Regions from separate parts of the Mesorhizobium sp. C268A genome, predicted to be linked through region 1. Evidence: predicted binding sites of a transcription regulator. Region 1 holds the regulator's gene; each other region holds the start of a gene.

Region 1 (5,756 bases):
TCAAGGCGATGGATGAAGGCGCTGACCTGTCCTCGCTGCGCGTCGCGGTTTCGGCGGGCGAGACGCTGCCGGCGCCTGTCTTCGAGGAATGGACTGAGAAGACCGGCAAGCCGATCCTGGATGGAATCGGCGCCACCGAGATGCTGCATATCTTTATCTCCAACCGCTTCGAGGACATGAAGCCGGCCTCCACCGGCAAACCCGTCGACGGCTATCAGGCACGCATCGTCGATGACGAGATGCGGGAGCTGCCGCGCGGCTCTACTGGCCGGCTGGCGGTGCGCGGCCCGACCGGCTGCCGCTACATGGCCGATGCCAGGCAAAAGGACTATGTCCGCGATGGCTGGAATCTCACCGGCGATACGTTCACGCAGGACGAGGATGGCTTCTTCCACTTCGCCGCGCGTTCCGACGACATGATCGTCAGCGCCGGCTACAACATCGCCGGCCCCGAGGTCGAAGCGGCGCTGCTCTCGCATCCCGACGTCGCCGAATGCGCGGTGACCGGCGCCGAGGACGGTGAACGCGGCCAGATCGTCGAGGCGCATATCGTGCTTGTGCAAGGTGTTTCGCCGGACGCATTGACCGTCAAACGCCTGCAGGACCACGTCAAGGCAACGATCGCGCCCTACAAATATCCGCGTTCGGTGAAGTTCATCGACGCCTTGCCCAAAACCCAGACCGGCAAGATCCAGCGCTTCCGGTTGCGCGCGGAGAAGAGCAATTGAGCCAGCCGCACGATCCGGCGTCCGATGGCGCGCAGATGTCTTTCAAGGAGCGGATGTCCTACAGCGACTATCTGCAGCTGGACAAGGTGCTCGATGCGCAGGCGCCGCTGTCTTCTGCCCATGACGAGATGCTGTTCATCATCCAGCATCAGACATCCGAATTGTGGATGAAGCTGGCCCTCCACGAGATCGGCGCCGCGATCCGCTCGATCCGCGCCGACCGCCTCGAACCGAGCTTCAAGATGCTGTCGCGTGTCGCGCGAATCTTCGAGCAGCTCAACAATGCCTGGGACGTGCTGCGCACGATGACGCCCAGCGAATACACCGAGTTTCGCGACGCGCTCGGCCAATCCTCGGGCTTCCAGTCGTGGCAGTACCGCGCCATCGAGTTCATGGCCGGCAACCGCAACCTAGCCATGCTCGGGCCGCACAAGCACCGGCGCGACCTTACGGACAGGCTGGAAGCGATCCTGGCCACGCCGTCGCTGTACGACGAGGCGCTTCTGCTTTTGGCGCGCAATGGCTTCGACATCGGCGCCGATGCCGGGCGCACGGACTGGCGCGAGACGCGCGTCGAGAACGAAGACGTGCTGGCTGCCTGGCAAACCGTCTACCGCGACCCGCAGCGCTACTGGATGCTCTACGAACTGGCCGAGAAGCTGGTCGACTTCGAGGATTACTTCCGCCGCTGGCGCTTCAACCACGTCACCACGGTCGAGCGCATCATCGGCTTGAAGCGCGGCACGGGCGGCACCTCAGGCGCCTCCTATCTGAAGAAGATGCTGGAGGTTGTGCTGTTTCCGGAGCTCTGGACGGTCCGCACCCGGCTCTAGAGCATTTCACCGTTTAACGTAAACGGCGAAATGCTCTAGCTCTTTGATTGACGCAATTTCGGACGGAAAACCGCTTCACACTTTTCCTGAAATTGCTCTGGTTTCTCACGTAACCGCGGTCTTCACCGCGAAGCGGGCGTCCTGCCAGGCGCCGGTGCGCAGAATATCCTCCAGGACTTCGACCGCCTGCCAGACATCGCCATATCCGACATAGAGCGGCGTGAAGCCGAAACGGATGGTCGACGGCGCCCGGAAATCGCCGATCACGCCGCGCTCGATCAGCGCGCGCATCACCTGATAGCCATGCGGATGGAGGAACGACACCTGGCTGCCGCGCTGGCTGCCGTCGCGAGGACTTTCCAGTTCAAGCCGGTAGGCGCCGCATCTGGCTTCGACGAGCTGGATAAACAGGTCGGTCAGCGCGATGCTTTTTCTGCGCACCGCCGCCATATCGACGTCGTTCCAGATATCGAGCGCGCCCTTGAGCGCCCGCATCGACAGCACCGGCTGCGTTCCGCACAGGAAGCGGCGAATGCCGCTGCCGACGGCAAAGCCCTGCTCGAAGGCAAAGGGCCGCGCATGGCCCCACCAGCCGCTGAGCGGCTGGTGGGCATCGTCATGGTGGCGCTCGGCCGCGTAGATGAAGGCTGGCGAGCCCGGGCCGCCATTGAGGTATTTGTAGGTGCAGCCGACGGCGAAATCGGCATTGGCACGGTCAAGTTCGACCGGCAAGGCGCCGGCCGTGTGGCAGAGATCCCAGATGATCAGCGCGCCGGCGTCATGTGCCTTGCGCGTCAGCGCCGCCATGTCGCGCAACTGGCCGGATTTGTAGTTGACGTGGTTGACCAGGATGACGGCAACGCTGTCGTCGATCAGCTCCTCGATTGCGGCCGCGTCGACGCCCTCCAGCCGCAGCCGCGTTCCCGGCCGGGTCGAGGCGACGCCTTCGGCCATGTAGAGGTCGGTCGGGAAACTGTCGCCCTCGGCAACGATGACCGACCGATCCGGCCGCATGCCGAGCGCTGCGTGCAGCAGCTTGTAGATGTTGATCGAGGTTGTGTCGCAGACCACCGTCTGCCCATCAGCCGCGCCGATCAGTCGCCCGAGCTGATCTCCGAGTTCCACCGGCATGTTGAACCAGCCGGCGGTGTTCCAGGCGCGAATGAGGTCGTGCGCCCATTCCTGCGTGGCGGCCTGCTGCAGTTCGCTGAAGACGACCGCTGACGCGGCGCCCAGGGAATTGCCGTCGAGATAAATCACGCCTTGCGGCAAGACAAAGCGTTCACGCATGGAGCGCAGCGGATCGGCGGCATCCATTGCTTCGATTGTAGCGAGATCGGGTGTCGTGCTCATGATCCGGCGCCCCTCCATGGACAAACGCGCGCGGCGGAGCCTGCCGCCCAAACATGCCGGCGATCTTGAGTGGTCGCCCTTGAACTGTCAAACATTATATATAATTCACCCATTGAAAGGCTTTGATATATAATGATCCGCCCGAGCGTTTATGTCTGATGGATCACGATGCTGGATGACGAGCAGACCTCGAAGACGGAAGTGGCCTATCGCCTGCTCAGGCGCGATATTCTTGCGACCCGGCTGGCGCCTGCCGCGCCGTTGAAGCTGAGCACGCTGCGCAACACCTACGGCATCGGCTGGACGCCGTTGCGCGAGGCGCTGTCGCGGCTGGAGGCGGAACGGCTTGTGACCGCCATCAGCAACCGCGGGTTTGCGGTCGCTCCCGTCTCTCGGGCGGAGCTCGAGGATTTGGCGCGTGCGCGGCTGGTGGTCGAACTGCCCCTGCTGGTGGAATCGATCGAGAAGGGCGACCGTGAGTGGGAAGACGCGGTCGTTGCCGCCCACTATCGTCTCTCACGGTGCGGGTCTGTTCTCGACGATCCATCGGATGATGCGGTCGACGCGTGGTACGAAAAACACGATGCCTTCCATGCGGCGCTGCTCAGTGCCGCGACATCCAGCTGGCTGCTGCGCTTCAATGCGACGATTTCCGACCAATTGCATCGCCATCACCGCTTTCTGGGTCTGGCCCCGACGCTGCGCGCCGCCGCCGGCCGCACGGATGGCCACCGGAAGGCCGTGGCGGCCCTGCGCGACGCCGTGGCGATCGAACACCATACCGCCCTGATGGAAGCGGCCCTCGATCGCGACGTCGAACGTGCGAAAACTCTGATGACCGCTCACATCGGCTACACGCTGCAGGTCTATGCCCAGAGTGAACCCGGCGCGGATGCTGCGCAGCCCCGTCCGAAAAGGAAGCGGCGATCGTAGCCGACGACGCAGGGCACTTTGTCTTCGTTTCACCCCGTTGCCGGCCAACGACTACGAGCGCCGCTCGCGGTGCCGAACGTCACGCTGAACAAAACGTCAACACATTCATTAAACTTTAAAAGGTTGCGGAACACAACTGGAACAGATAGTGTTTGTTCTGGGTTTGTTTTTTCTGATTCTGGTTTCAGAACCCCTGGGGGCCGCGATGCTGACGCGCAAACAACATGAGCTTCTGATGTTCATCCATGAACGCCTGAAGGAGAGCGGAATCCCGCCGTCCTTCGATGAGATGAAGGAAGCGCTTGACCTCGCCTCCAAGTCCGGCATCCACCGCCTGATCACGGCGCTTGAGGAGCGCGGTTTCATTCGCCGGCTGCCGAACCGGGCGCGCGCGCTGGAAGTGCTGCGGCTGCCCGACTCGATCGCACCAGGCCTCAATGCGGCGAGGAAGTTTTCGCCGAGCGTCATTCAGGGCAGTCTTGGTCAAACCGGCCAAGGGCAAGGCGGCCAAGGACAAGGCGCGATGGGCCAAGGCGGTATCGGCCGCCAGATCAAGCCGGGCTCGCCGTCGCGTTCGATGTCGGCCGGCAATGACGACGCCGTTTCGGCGGTGTCGATCCCGGTGATGGGACGCATTGCTGCCGGTGTGCCGATCGACGCCATCCAGCATCAGACCCATTCGATCTCGGTGCCGCCCGACATGATCATGGGCGGTGAACACTACGCGCTCGAGGTCAAGGGCGATTCGATGATCGAGGCCGGCATTTTCGATGGCGACACGGTCATCATCCGCAATGCCGACACAGCCAGCCCCGGCGAGATCGTGGTGGCGTTGGTCGACGATGAGGAAGCGACCCTGAAACGCTTCCGCCGCAAGGGCGCCTCGATCGCCCTGGAAGCCGCCAACCCGGCCTACGAGACCCGCATTTTTGGACCGGACAGGGTGAAGGTGCAGGGCAAGCTTGTCGGATTGATCCGGCGCTACTGAGCCGGCTTGGGTTTGTACTTTTCACGCTGGTTGTAAGGCGGCAGGCCGCGCGCGTCGCGGGAGAAGCGGCGTTGCTCGTGCCAGGGGCGATACGGCTTGTCGACGGCGAACCGGATGGTTGGCGCTGCCGCTGCCGATTGCGGATCGAAGAAGACGGCGGCGCTGCCGTCGCGGGCCAGCTGTTTCTTCGTCACGACCAGGACCAGCGGGTCGCGGCACGGATTGTAGGCGGTGGCGTCATCGATGACGATCAGGCTCGCGAAGGCACAGGCCGGCCGCGCCGTCTTGCGGTCTTTCGCAAGAGCTACAATGGCTCCGGAAGGGTGTCGAGCGATACAGAGATCGCCGGTGCAATAGAAGGGCGAGCCGGGCGGCAGATCGAGCGGATCGAGATCGAACCGCGTATCTGTTGCCTCGAAAATCTCGGGCGGGATAATGGTTTCGGCCCGCAGCGCCCGTTTCCAATTGTCCGTGGTGAATTCGTTGGAGCGTTCGCGGTTGAGGGCGAGTTCGCCGCCACCGATCTGCATGGCCACCAAATGTGCGTCCTCGGATATGAGCACGTCGGGCGTAAGCACCTGCGGCACCGTCAACAGGCCGGCCAGCGCGAAAGGCACGGCCGCCAGCCTGAGCCAGGTGGTGGCCATGGTGGCGATGACGAGGGCGACTGCCACCAACAGCACCGAGCGGATGGAGATCAGCCCGACGGCGTCGACCGGCGAGCGCTCGGAAATCCAGGCCGATATAGCGATCATCGCCATCAGACCCTTGCCCATCACATAGAGGAACGGCCCGTCGGCGCCGAACGGCATCGCCAGTGCGCTGAGCACGGCAAAGGGCATGACGATCAACGAAACAATCGGCATCACGGCCAGATTGGCGATCAGGCTGAGCGGCGACACACGCTGAAAATGCCAGATG
Region 2 (5,756 bases), on a different contig from region 1:
CAATCCTGGACGCTAAGCCAGCAGCGGCCACTCGCTGCTGTCCAATCAACAAGCCCCAAACATCAGGTCGCGCTTATAACAAAAAAGCCGGCCACCTTTCGGCAGCCGGCCAGTGCAAACAAGGAAGGGAACGTTGCACTGATGGGGCAGTGCACCGTCCGAAGCGTTTCCAGGCGACAATGTTCCACCGATGAGAGAACAAAGAAGGCTTCACCGCCAGCGCACATCCCCTTAGCCGCGCTGTGTTGCCGTCGCCTAGTGTCTAAAGGCCTTTGACCAGCCACGGATCGGTGTCGTATCCGAGGCGCGGCTTTTCCGGCGTTCCACCGGCCGGCAATTTGGCGGTTCCGGTCGGCCTGCAGTCCAGCTCGAGCACCTGCTTCTTGGCCGAGTGCTTCGTAGAGCAAAGGTTCGTGGCGTCACTCAGCACCACCTTCTTCTCCTTGGCAACAGCGACACCAGTCCCAGCGATCACGATCGCCGCGCAAAACACAGCAACTCTCATCATACTCCCCACGTTGTGCCTCCCCAAAAAGGCTGAGCCTGACGTTACGGCACATTTAAATTAGCGCAAGCGAATATTAGCTGCCTAGTCCCTTCACATCGGCTCTGGTCGCCTACCCTTGCTGCCGGCGCCTTGCGATACCGGCAGCGCGATATGGTAGGATGGGCGCATGCCTGCTCATGATCGGAGGGCCGATGTTCATGACTTGAGCTCGACATGGCAGAGGGCTGCAACCGTCAAGTTTCCCAAGTCGTCGTGGCGATGAACGATCGCGTCGAGGATCGCTTACCAAGCGGCGTTTACTAGGTTCCGCTGGTCTAGCCCTACGCGATCACACCATAACCACGTGATGACAAATCAGCCATGTGTGTGGCGCGGCGGGCCTGTTCCGCTTGTGGCCGGCGCCTACCCACCCGGGTTCCCCAACCATGGCGTCGGCCATTTTCGTTCTCTCAGCGATTATAAGCCTTTCCTATAGGCCTATGTGTTGGCTGGATGGTGAGATCGCTGTTAGATCGCCTCGTTCGTTTGGATGTTTCGCTGGCGTTGGCAGGAGGCGCATATGTTCGCCAGCCGGCGGATACCACACCGCCCCACCGGTCAGGCCCAGCGCGCCCGCTGCAAAGTCCCGCAGACGGCTGCTGGGCCGCTGGCGGGCAGCGGCTACTTGCTGACGATCCAATCCACCAAGCCAGTTTCGATCAGCTCGAACCAATCGTGCACCAGGGCCTTGGCTAAATCGCGCCATTGACACTCAGGCGTACGGGAGACGGCAACAGTAGAAGGGTCGGCATCTTCCCAGCCTCGCGCCACGTCATCGCGATGACGTTGACGAAGGCGCATCAGCAAGGTGGCCGTAGTGGCCGCTTGAGCGATATCTATGGGCGTTGCAACCATCGCAGCCTCCCTCAAAGCGATGGCAAACCCCTCACTAGTAAGCCCGCTCAGACTCTCTCTGCAATCAAAAAAGAGTTGTCCTCGCTCCCTGTTCTGTCATCGCAATGAAGGACGACATCTTCGAGCACCCGCAGCACACCTGTCGCACTGGAAAAAGCTGTAGGCGTTTATAGGTGCTTGGGGAATCCGCCGTTTGTTTGCGTTGTGGAGCGGGACAAAGCAAGTTACTCACGCAGGCTGGCTACCGTGAAGCGGGGCACCAGCCCGACTTCCACGCGTTGCCGTGGGAAGCTGAACATCAGGGCCGTCAAAGAAAGGCAAGGTGGACGCGACGGCGCTCGCTGAACGCATTCGGGCGCCGGCTGCGTTCGCGTTCACACCCGGCGCTATGTCGCTTCTAGGCCCGCTCTGTCGCTACTTTGTGCGCAGCATATTGTGGGAACTCTGCGGCCCACGCACTCAGTGGCTGACCAGAACGAGCGCATCATCGGCCTAACCGTTTAGGCTGTAGAATTTGTGTGTGCGCTCGTATCGAGATGCGGGTGATGTCGCAGCCGAAACGCGCTGCTTCCTTCTCGATCCGCCCCATCAGTTTGGCGCCGATACCAGCACTGCGCATCTCGGCGTCGATAACCACATGGTCGGCCTACGCCCACTTTCCGCCCATACCCGGTTTGCTGATAGAGCGGGTAGATAGCCGCGATCTCTTCGAGCTCCATGGCTGAGTGTCGATGCCTATGTCGGCGAGGTGATGAGTGCGGCCTTGCCGCCGAACACCAGCCCCAACTGGGCAGTCGCATCGCTCGACATTACGGGCGATGCAGCCACTGCGAAGGTCGAGGACGAATTTGGAACCACAAGGTTCACCGACTATCTTTCTCTGCTCAAAATCGCAGGAGAAATGAAGATCCTTAGCAAACTCTACCACCTTCACTAATACGACCGTCCAGATCAGAGGCCAAATACCGCAAAACTGGCCAACCTGTCGTAGGTCTCCCAGCGCCTTTAGAGCTTGAGCTCAGTCCTTAGCGCGTCGATTCGCTTCGAGGCCTCGGCTTTGCTTAGATCTTCGGCGTAGCTTCTGTCGTCGCCCGCCTGCTCACATAATGTTTTCAAGTAGGAAGCTTGCGACGGAGTCATTGGCTCGTCTCCCGTCGTCCATTCGTCAGGATCCTTGCTGATAGCTTCGCCTTTGGCTCGGGGTGTAGTTTGCATGACGCTCTCCATGTTGGGAACGGCACAACGTATTTGATCTGCTTTTGTTCCACATGCCTGAAGTGTCTGAGATTGCGATGGCAGGGGTGTTCACGAACGCAAGTTTACCCGTGCTGGAAGAATCCGACGAGATTGCTTAGCTTCCGCTCGCGGTCGCCAACGATGAACTCAACGCCAACTCTGCGCGAGACATCGAAGACCCTCCGCGCCCGCAATTCACCCCAACGGTGAGGAGACGCCCCATGAAAGCAATCGTAGCGACGGACCTGACTGCAGGAACGGCCGGGATGAAGTTGGTGGAGTTGCCCGAGCCTCGGGCGGCAATTAACGACGTGGTCGTACAGGTTCATGCGGCAGGATTCGTCAACACCGAACTGGAGTGGCCCTCGACGTGGGCCGACCGAGCCTTCCGTGACCGGACCTCTTCGATCCTCGGCCACGAACTGGCTGGTGTGGTCACTGCGCTCGGCTACGGCACTACGGGGCTTTCTATAGGTCAGCGGGTGTTCGGCCTCGCGGACTGGCATCGCGACGGCACCCTCGCCGAGTATGTTGCCATGGAGGCCCGTAACCTCGCGCCGCTGCCCGGCGATGTCGACTTTACGGTGGGCGCTAGCCTGCCGATCTCCGGCCTAACCGCATGGCAGGGGCTGTTCCAGCATGGCCGCATCAAGGCCGGGCAGAGCGTTCTCGCGCATGGCGCTGCCGGTGCCGTCGGTTCGATGGTGGCGCAGCTTGCCAGGGAGGCCGGAGCCTATGTGATCGGCACCGGGCGGGCCGCCGACCGCCAGAAAGCGCTCGACTTCGGTGCAAATGAATTCCTCGACCTCGCAAATGACACCCTTGAAGATGTCGGCGGCGTCAATCTGGTGTTCGATGTCATCGGCGGCGATGTCCAGAAGCGATCCGCAACGCTCGTCCGGGCCGGAGGTATCCTTGTCACAGTCGTCGGACCAACGGATATTCGACCTGCAGACGGCCTGGCGGTTGACTTCGTCGTCGAGGCTGATCGAGCCCAGCTTTCTGAGATAGTGCAGCGGATCCGCGATGGACGACTGCGGACGAACATCGGCAAGGTTTCGAGCTTGGATGATGCCATCGGCACCTTCAACTCAACGGACCGACGCGCGGGCAAGACCGTTGTCCGCGTTCGTCCGTGAGAACTTGGGAGAGAGGCGGGCCCTCGCTCCTTATGGTCGCGTCGGCAGCTGACACGGTGAGGTGCAAATCAGCGCCTGTCGCGGGATTAGCCATCGTAGGGCGGTGTTTGCGGGAACCTACTTTGTACGTTTCCGACTCTTGCCTTTTTCGGAAAGTGACCCACAGAATAGCTGATTGAGGTTCTATCTCTCTGGGAGGATGGGATGGACATTCAAGCACCTGTTCGGCCTACGCAGCAAACGGCCAAGGAGCTGGTCCGCGAGGTCCTGTTGGGCTCTCAACCCGGCGACATTATTTCCGTCAAAGCGACCATTGTAGCGGTCCGTGAGCGCGGCGGCGATCTTCTCGAAACTGACTGCCAGTTAGTCGAAATGATCGTCAAATCAGCCTCCGTTTGGGGACTGTTCATCGCCTTTGACGTTCGAGAGGCGGGATGCCCCACCGTTGGTTCAACCCTCCGGTTTATGTGAAGACTGAGCGCCCGGGGCTTCGCCTTGGTGTCAACCGGGTTGATGCCGCCGCCGAGGAGCTCCTAAAGTGGTCCAATCGTGGCCCCAAGTGGCGGCTGGCGGCCGAGGCTTGCCTATCTGCGATCGATGGCAAAATGCCGGGTAATGACTTCCGGCTGCTGTTCGAAGCCGCGGCCGATGAAGAGGAGATGCTGCTGCCGGATTAACAACGCTATACGACGAGCCCATTCGGGTCTGTTCGCGTTGCGAATTCACCGGCGCAACGGGCATTTATGCTGTCCGTCTCCGTCGTCAAACTTTAAAGTGAGACACTAACGAGCGACGACCTAGATGGACAGTTATTCGCCGGTGCGCGTACCATATAGGGCCGCGGGTGACCGATGGAGGTCACATGTTGATGAAGAGCATCGCCGCGAACGGAGGCAGCGGGTGCTGAAAGGCGCCTCAATCATCAGCGGAATCACAAACTCCGAGATCAGTTGCACCATTCGGAACCAAAACAGTGGCAGAGCTGAGCTCAAAGTCCCGGTGGAATCGCGTGTCCCTGAGCGGTTCGTGGTTTACGTGCCGACCGACGGCGTTGCCTACCAGGCAGTCCTGCGGTGGCGCAGGAACGACCGAATTGGGGTTCAATTTATAGGAACGTTGCCAAAGCCGCGTCTCCACTATGGCTGAGCTTGTGACCGGGATGCACAGACCGGGGAATTGGACACTATCCGGCGCTCGGCACGTGTTCCATGGCAGTCGCACTTTAGAGATTACCCCCCGGCGAAACTTCGCTTGAGGTCGACACGGTCAGAAGGCTTACAAAATCGCGGGAATATTCCCCGTCCAGATATTTAGCCGGAGCGCCCCACGCCTCGGCTGGTTGGCCAGTGAACGCGTCAAACACCGCTCAGGTTTCGTCGAGTCCCTCCTGAGGTCGTATCTTTGAGAAGCCATGCCGTCGCTAGGTAAGTCTGCGGTCCAGTTCTCAAGCGGTGATCGACATTCCTGTTGGAGTGCGGGTTCTACAGGAGATTCGGTTTTGAGGATCGCGAGGGCTCAACGGATCATGAGCGACCCAGCAGGATCAGAAACCGGCACCCGTCTGCGCAGCCCTTTGATGAAGATAGGTAGAGTCAAAATCTGCGGCGCGAACGAGCCCTGCCCAGTCGGTCGCATGAAAACGCGAGCCAACGGTGGATATCAGACCGTCGCGTCTAAGGTCCTGAAGCACTCGGTTCACGTGCACGGTAGAGAGGCCAAGTGCGTCGCCAAGTGCAGCCTGCGTTATGGGGAGATAGGCCACATGATCTTCAATGCGGCCTACCGAGCGAAGGCGAACAATGAGTTCGCAAAGAATGTGAGCCATACGCGAGTAGGCGTCGCGCCTACCGACGTTGGTGACCCACTCTCGATAGATCGCCGCATCGATCACCGTCGAGCGCCAAAACACTCTCGTTATCGAAGAGTGCTGGTCGCAAACGGCGCGAAGTTCGTCGTGCCGCATGAAGCCCACCCTAGCG
Region 3 (5,756 bases), on a different contig from region 1:
AGCAGTCGACCGGACAGACCTCGATGCAGTCCATGTACTTGCATTTGATGCAGTTGTCGGTCACGACATAGGTCATTGGTCGGCTCCGGGACGTCCCGTTCTTGCTAGAGCGACGTGCGTCCACTTGGACGCATAAAGTACGCTCTAACACTTTGAATCTGCGCATCGTGCCTTCCGAAAAATCGATTTCCGATTTTCGGGCCGATGCGGCGGCTTTTTTGGTGAGGTAACGCCTTTGCCTGCCGCTTGCAAGGGCAGCCATTGCAGGCGGGGCCCGCGTGTCCGGAATGAAATTCCAGACCGCCGGCATGGCGCAGACGGCCAAGGCTTCAGTCTTCGCCGAACAGCCGGTCGGTTTGCCTGCGCTCTTTCTTGGTCGGCCGGCCGCTGCCGGCGTCGCGCAGCGCCGGAATGGCATCGGCAACAGCCTCGCCTTTGGGGGCCGGCGGCGGGGACATGTCCTCGTAGAGCGTGCGTGCTTCCTCGGCCGGACCGCGCCGCACGCCGGTGCCAAGCACCTTCCAAACGAAGATGCGGCGCTCGTGCGTAATGGTCAAAACGTCGCCAGGCTTGACCAGATCGGAGGCCTGCGCTGCTTTGTCGCTGTTGATGCGGACGCGTCCGGCGACAACCAGCTTGGCCGCCAGCGAGCGCGATTTTATCGCGCGCGAAAAGAACAGCCACTTGTCGATGCGCTGACGACCTTCAGCAACCATCGCAGCGAGTTATCTCTTGTTGGAGCTTGATCTTGTCCGAAAACCGGTTCCACTTTTCGGGATCATGCTCAGAGCCTACTTCTTCAGCTGGTCGCGCAAGGCGGCGAGCTTGGCGAAGGGCGAGTCCGGATCGAAGCGCGCCGGGCGTTCATCGCGTGGCTTGGCCTGGAAAGCCGGCTTGGCGCCTTGCGGTCCGCCTTTGCCTTCCGGCCTGCCGCCTTTCCAGTCAGGCCGGCCCTCGCGCGGACGCTCGCCTTGCGGCTTGCCGTCGCGGCGCTGTTCGCCCTCGGCCTGCGGCTTGGGCTTGAACTTCGAACGGTCGAAGCGTGGCTTGGCGGCACCGTCGCGCTGGTCGCGCCGGCCCTGATAGGCCGGCCGTTCGCCCGGTGCCGGCTGTCCGCCGGCAGCGTCGGCCGGCGCATCGGCGCGGCTAGCCTGGCCGTTACGCGGGCGATTGTCTCTGCGGTTGTCTTGCCGATGGCGCGGGCGCTGCTCGAAACGGCCCTGCCGCCACAACAAGATGGGCTTTGGGGCTTCGGCCTCGGCGCTTCCACCCTCCCCCTCGTGGGGAGGGTCGGCGCGCAGCGCCGGGGTGGGAGCAGCGCCGGCGTCGGTGGTTGCGCCTGAAGTGTCTGCTGTGTCTGCACCTGCTTCGTTAACGCTGTCACCCCCACCCGCGTCGCTTCGCGCCGCGACCTCCCCCATCGAGGGGGAAGTAAGGGCGTCGGCGTTTTCGGCGACGGTGGCGTCGGCGCTTTCGGGGACGGTGTCGTCAGCTTCTGCAACAGCCGGAGCTTCTTCCGCGATTTCTATGGGAGCTTCGACCTGTTCTTCCGCGACGGGCTCCGCCGTTGCTTCCTCGATGGCTGGAGCTTCGGCGGTGGCTTCAACGGCCGCAGTTGGCTCCGAACCCTCGGGAGGCGCGCCCGGCTGAGCGTCCGCAGCAACGGCCGCTGCGACTTCGGCGACGGGCTCCTCAGCCGTAATCTCGGTGGCTGCATCCGGCTCCGACCCAACGGCCGGCGCCTCAGCGACGGCTTCACTTGCCACGGCTTCCGCCGCCTGAGCCTGCTCGGCCTTTGCTGCGGCTTCCGCCAGCTTGGCCGCAGCCGCTTGCCGCGCGGCATTGTCCTGCGCTTCGAGCCGCGCCTTGACCTCTGCCGGCGGCTTCGGCTCGGCGCGGTAGCCAAGGCCTTTCAGGATCTCTTCCATGTCGTCGGCGGTTGCGCCGAGGATGGACATCATCGGCGGCGTCACCATGAAGGACTGGCCGTCATAGGCGCCGTCCGGGCGCTGTCCCAGACCGGGCTTCCAGTTGGTCGCAGGCCGGATCAGGTCGGCCAGCCGTTCCAGAATGTCGATGCGCACGGCGCGGCGGCCGAGATTGCGGTAGCCGGCGAGCTTGTAGAAGCTCTTGTCGAAAGCCGGATCGATGACCACCGAGGTGCGGCCGGAGGCCAGCGCGTGCACCACGTCGCCAAAGCCGGGCTTGTCCTTGCCGTCGTTCTTCAGCGCCCACAAAAGCGTGATCAGTCCGGCGGGCGCCGGCTTGATCAGCGCCGGCACGAAGACGTGGTAGGCGCCGAAGCGCACACCGAGCCGGCGCAAGGCGGCGCGACCCTCCTGGTCGAGCGACTTCATTTCCTCGGCGATGTCGCGGCGGTTGATGAGGCCGAAATGCTCGACGAGCTGGAAGGCGATGCCACGGCCGATGCCGGCGATCTGCTCGGCATTCTTCAAGTCGACCAGCGGCTTCAGCAAGGATTCGATCTGGAAATTGACGAAGCGCTCGGCGCGCGCGGCGACCTTGTCGCGGGCGGGACCGGTCAACTGCTCGTCGGCCAAAAGCACCAGGCGCGGCTTCAGCGCGTCCTCGCCGGCAACCAGCGTGCCGATCGGCGCGCCGATCCAGCGCAGCGTGCCGTCGGAGCCGAGCGCAAGGTCGCCATTGGCGCAGGCGCCGAAGCGTTCGGCACGTGCCTCGAACTCGGCGGCCAGCGCTTTTTGCGCTGCCGTACGCACGGCCTTGGCGTCTTCGCCGCCGGCGCTCTGATCGGCGGTGAAGCGGAACCCTTGCAACTCGCCGACATGATGGCCTTCGACAAGGACGGTTCCGGTAGGACTGATTTCGGCTTCAGGCATTGTATTTTCTCTAAGGCGCCGCATGAGGACGGAAGTCCTGCGGTCTACAAACCGTTTCGTCAACCGCTCATGCAGCGCATCCGACAATCTGTCTTCGATTTCGCGCGTCTTTTCCCGCCAGTGTGCCTGATCGGCCAGCCAGCCCGGCCGGTTGGACACGAATGTCCAGGTGCGGATCTGCGCAATGCGGTGCGACAGCGTGTCGATGTCCCCCTCGGTCGTATCGGCGCGGCGCACCTGCTCGGCCATGTAGTTCTCGTCGACATGGCCGTGTTTGGCGAGGTCGGTGTAGATAGAAGCGATCAGGTCGGAGTGCTGGGCCGGCGCGATCTTGCGGTAGTCCGGCAACGCGCAGGCTTCCCACAGCAGCGCGACGCGCTTGGCATTGGTAGCCAGCGCGCGGATGTCCTCGTCGCGGGAGAGATGTTCGAGCGCCTGGGCATCGACCGCCGGCAGCGCCCGCGTCAGGCCTTCGACCGGCGCGTTGGTTTCGATCGAGCGCTTCAGCGCGTCGAGGCTGGCGAAGTCGAAATGCGCGGTGCGCCATTGCAGCACCTTCACCGGATCGAACTCGTGCCCCTCGATGCGCTTGACCAACTCCTCGTCCAGCGGATCGACCTGGCCGGTGACGCCGAAGGTGCCGTCGCGCAGATGGCGGCCGGCGCGGCCGGCGATCTGGCCGAGCTCGGCCGCCGTGAGATTGCGGTACTGATAGCCGTCGAATTTGCGGTTCTGGGCGAAGGCGACATGATCGAGATCAAGGTTGAGCCCCATGCCGATGGCGTCGGTGGCGACGAGATAGTCGACGTCGCCTGCCTGGAACATTGCCACCTGGGCATTGCGGGTGCGGGGCGACAGCGCGCCGAGCACGACCGCCGCTCCTCCTTGCTGGCGGCGGATCAGCTCAGCGATGGCATAGACCTCGTCGGCGGAGAAAGCGACGATCGCCGTACGCCGCGGCAGGCGGGTCAATTTCTTCGAGCCGGCATAGGCCAGGTGCGACAGGCGAGGGCGCGTCACCACCGAGACGCCTCTCAGCAGCTTTTGCAGGATGCCATGCATGGTGGCCGCGCCGAGCAGCAGCGTTTCCTGGCGGCCGCGCAGGTGCAGGATACGGTCGGTGAAGATGTGGCCGCGCTCGAGGTCGCCGGCGAGTTGCACCTCGTCGATGGCGACGAAGGCAACGTCGGTCTCGCGCGGCATGGCTTCGACGGTGCAGACCGAATATTTCGCGCCGGGCGGCTGGATTTTTTCCTCGCCGGTGATGAGCGCCACCTTGTGGGCGCCGACCTTTTCGCAGACGCGGGCATAGACCTCGCGCGCCAGAAGGCGGAGCGGCAGGCCGATAATGCCGCTCTCATGTGCCACCATGCGCTCGATGGCGAGATGGGTCTTGCCGGTGTTGGTCGGACCCAGTACGGCAGTCACGTCGCGGCCCGACAGGATCAGCGGCTCGGTGTGTTTCGGCTGGATGTTCATCGGCCTGGAGATGAGGCTTTCTGCATCGTGTTGTCGGGAGCGCGCCTCGCATGGCGCGTATGACAGGCGACACATAGGGACTTCAGGCGCGAAGCGAAAGCGGAATGTTCCGGCCGGCAGTCCCACGGTTCGTCTTTGAGGTCTCAATTAACAGTTGGAACGAGTCTGGAACGAATCGGCGACGAATCAGTGACTCCGGCAGATTCAGCTTTTGTTCACGGCTACATGTGGATTTTGCGAGCCTGAGTCTCACCATATGCTGAATCGCGGAAACTGGCCCGATTCCTGCAAGGGGACCATTGGCGTTAACCTTTGCCGGCGGGGCATCGTCGTGATCCGATACGCCTCGGTCAACATTATGAAATTATTGAATTTTCTTAATCGGCCTTAACCATTTGACGGTGGTTTCCGGCCTTGGTCGTTAACGTTCCGCTCAAAGCCGGAACGAATCGGTGACGAATCAGCGATCGCGGGATTTTCCTGGTTTATTCACCCCAACATCTGGCGATTATCCGGTTGACAACAACCGGATAATCGCCCAACATCTTGTGTTGTCCACAGCTTGTCCATCGAGAATTCACAGCTTGCGAACCGGGTTTTGCACAGGGCGCCTGGAAATCGTTAATCTTTGCGTGCCGGAACGGGTCAATCGCCGCGACAGCACTCGGTGCCCGCCGGTTCAGGCCGCGTCGTGGCCTGTTGCATAACGTTGCAACACCGGTCCCACATTCCGGATGATTTCCTCATGCGACAGGGCGACGACGGGCTCAAGCCGCAACAGATATCGGCAGGTCGCCAGGCCCAGCAGCTGGCTGGCAACCAGCCCGGCGCGCCGTCCGGCGTCCGCTGGGTCGCCTATCGATGCAACCATCGGCCTCACCTGGTTGGCGAAGACGTCGCGGACCTTCTCGGCCGCGTGCTCGTTCGACGCAGCCGAGCGTAGCAGGATTATCATGCCTGGCCCGTTGGCCTGACCTTCCCAGTTTACCAGAAAGCGCCTGATCAGCGTTTCACCGATGGCGGTAGGGTCTATCCGCTGATCCGGCAGTTGGAGGTCCACGACGGCGGCCCTGGCGAACAGCTCGTCCTTGCTGTGGAAATAACGGATCACCATGGCCGGATCGATCGAGGCCTGCGCCGCAACGTCGCGGATTGAGGTGCCGTCATAGCCGTGCTCGGAGAAAAGCCGGCGTGCGGCTTCAAGGATTTGGGCTCGTGTTCGGTCCGACTTGGTCTGCTTGTTCGGCTGCTTCTCGTTCATCCAGATTCATATGCCAACAGCCGTTGACAAATGCAATCCAACTTACTAGAAGTCAACACGTGTTGATAAATGGAGACGGGGAATGCTGCCTGAGACAACGGAAGTCCTTATCATTGGCGCCGGCCCGACTGGTATGGCGCTATCAATCGCGCTGCATC

Evidence for each region. The regulator LexA, encoded in region 1, represses DNA repair genes until DNA is damaged. The targets are predictions, from matches to a motif close to TGTTCNNNNTGTGTTCNG.
Region 2: NKL06_RS12370 (DUF3072 domain-containing protein) is a predicted target of LexA. The motif match lies at 2,652-2,669, and genes of this name have one in related genera.
Region 3: NKL06_RS19195 (helicase-related protein) is a predicted target of LexA. The motif match lies at 4,493-4,510, and genes of this name have one in related genera.

The regions. Positions count from the first base shown of each region.
Region 1 covers NZ_JAMYVX010000003.1:1,095,669-1,101,424, forward strand. Annotated here, with positions in the region: gene NKL06_RS32175 (AMP-binding protein) at 1-728, shown strand, start outside; gene kynA (tryptophan 2,3-dioxygenase) at 725-1,561, shown strand; gene kynU (kynureninase) at 1,667-2,914, opposite strand; gene NKL06_RS32190 (GntR family transcriptional regulator) at 3,083-3,847, shown strand; gene lexA (transcriptional repressor LexA) at 4,053-4,835, shown strand; partial or broken gene NKL06_RS32200 (ComEC/Rec2 family competence protein) at 4,829-5,756, opposite strand, start outside.
Region 2 covers NZ_JAMYVX010000001.1:2,547,582-2,553,337, forward strand. Annotated here, with positions in the region: gene NKL06_RS12355 (hypothetical protein) at 263-505, opposite strand; gene NKL06_RS12360 (hypothetical protein) at 1,169-1,402, opposite strand; gene NKL06_RS12365 (nuclear transport factor 2 family protein) at 2,124-2,339, shown strand; gene NKL06_RS12370 (DUF3072 domain-containing protein) at 2,408-2,617, opposite strand; gene NKL06_RS12375 (NADP-dependent oxidoreductase) at 2,860-3,777, shown strand; gene NKL06_RS12380 (hypothetical protein) at 3,982-4,248, shown strand; gene NKL06_RS12385 (DUF982 domain-containing protein) at 4,245-4,454, shown strand; gene NKL06_RS12390 (PilZ domain-containing protein) at 4,597-4,923, shown strand; gene NKL06_RS12395 (Crp/Fnr family transcriptional regulator) at 5,321-5,756, opposite strand, start outside.
Region 3 covers NZ_JAMYVX010000001.1:3,939,077-3,944,832, forward strand. Annotated here, with positions in the region: gene fdxA (ferredoxin FdxA) at 1-76, opposite strand, end outside; gene NKL06_RS19190 (RNA-binding S4 domain-containing protein) at 330-716, opposite strand; gene NKL06_RS19195 (helicase-related protein) at 792-4,337, opposite strand; gene NKL06_RS19200 (TetR/AcrR family transcriptional regulator) at 5,017-5,598, opposite strand; gene NKL06_RS19205 (FAD-dependent oxidoreductase) at 5,681-5,756, shown strand, end outside.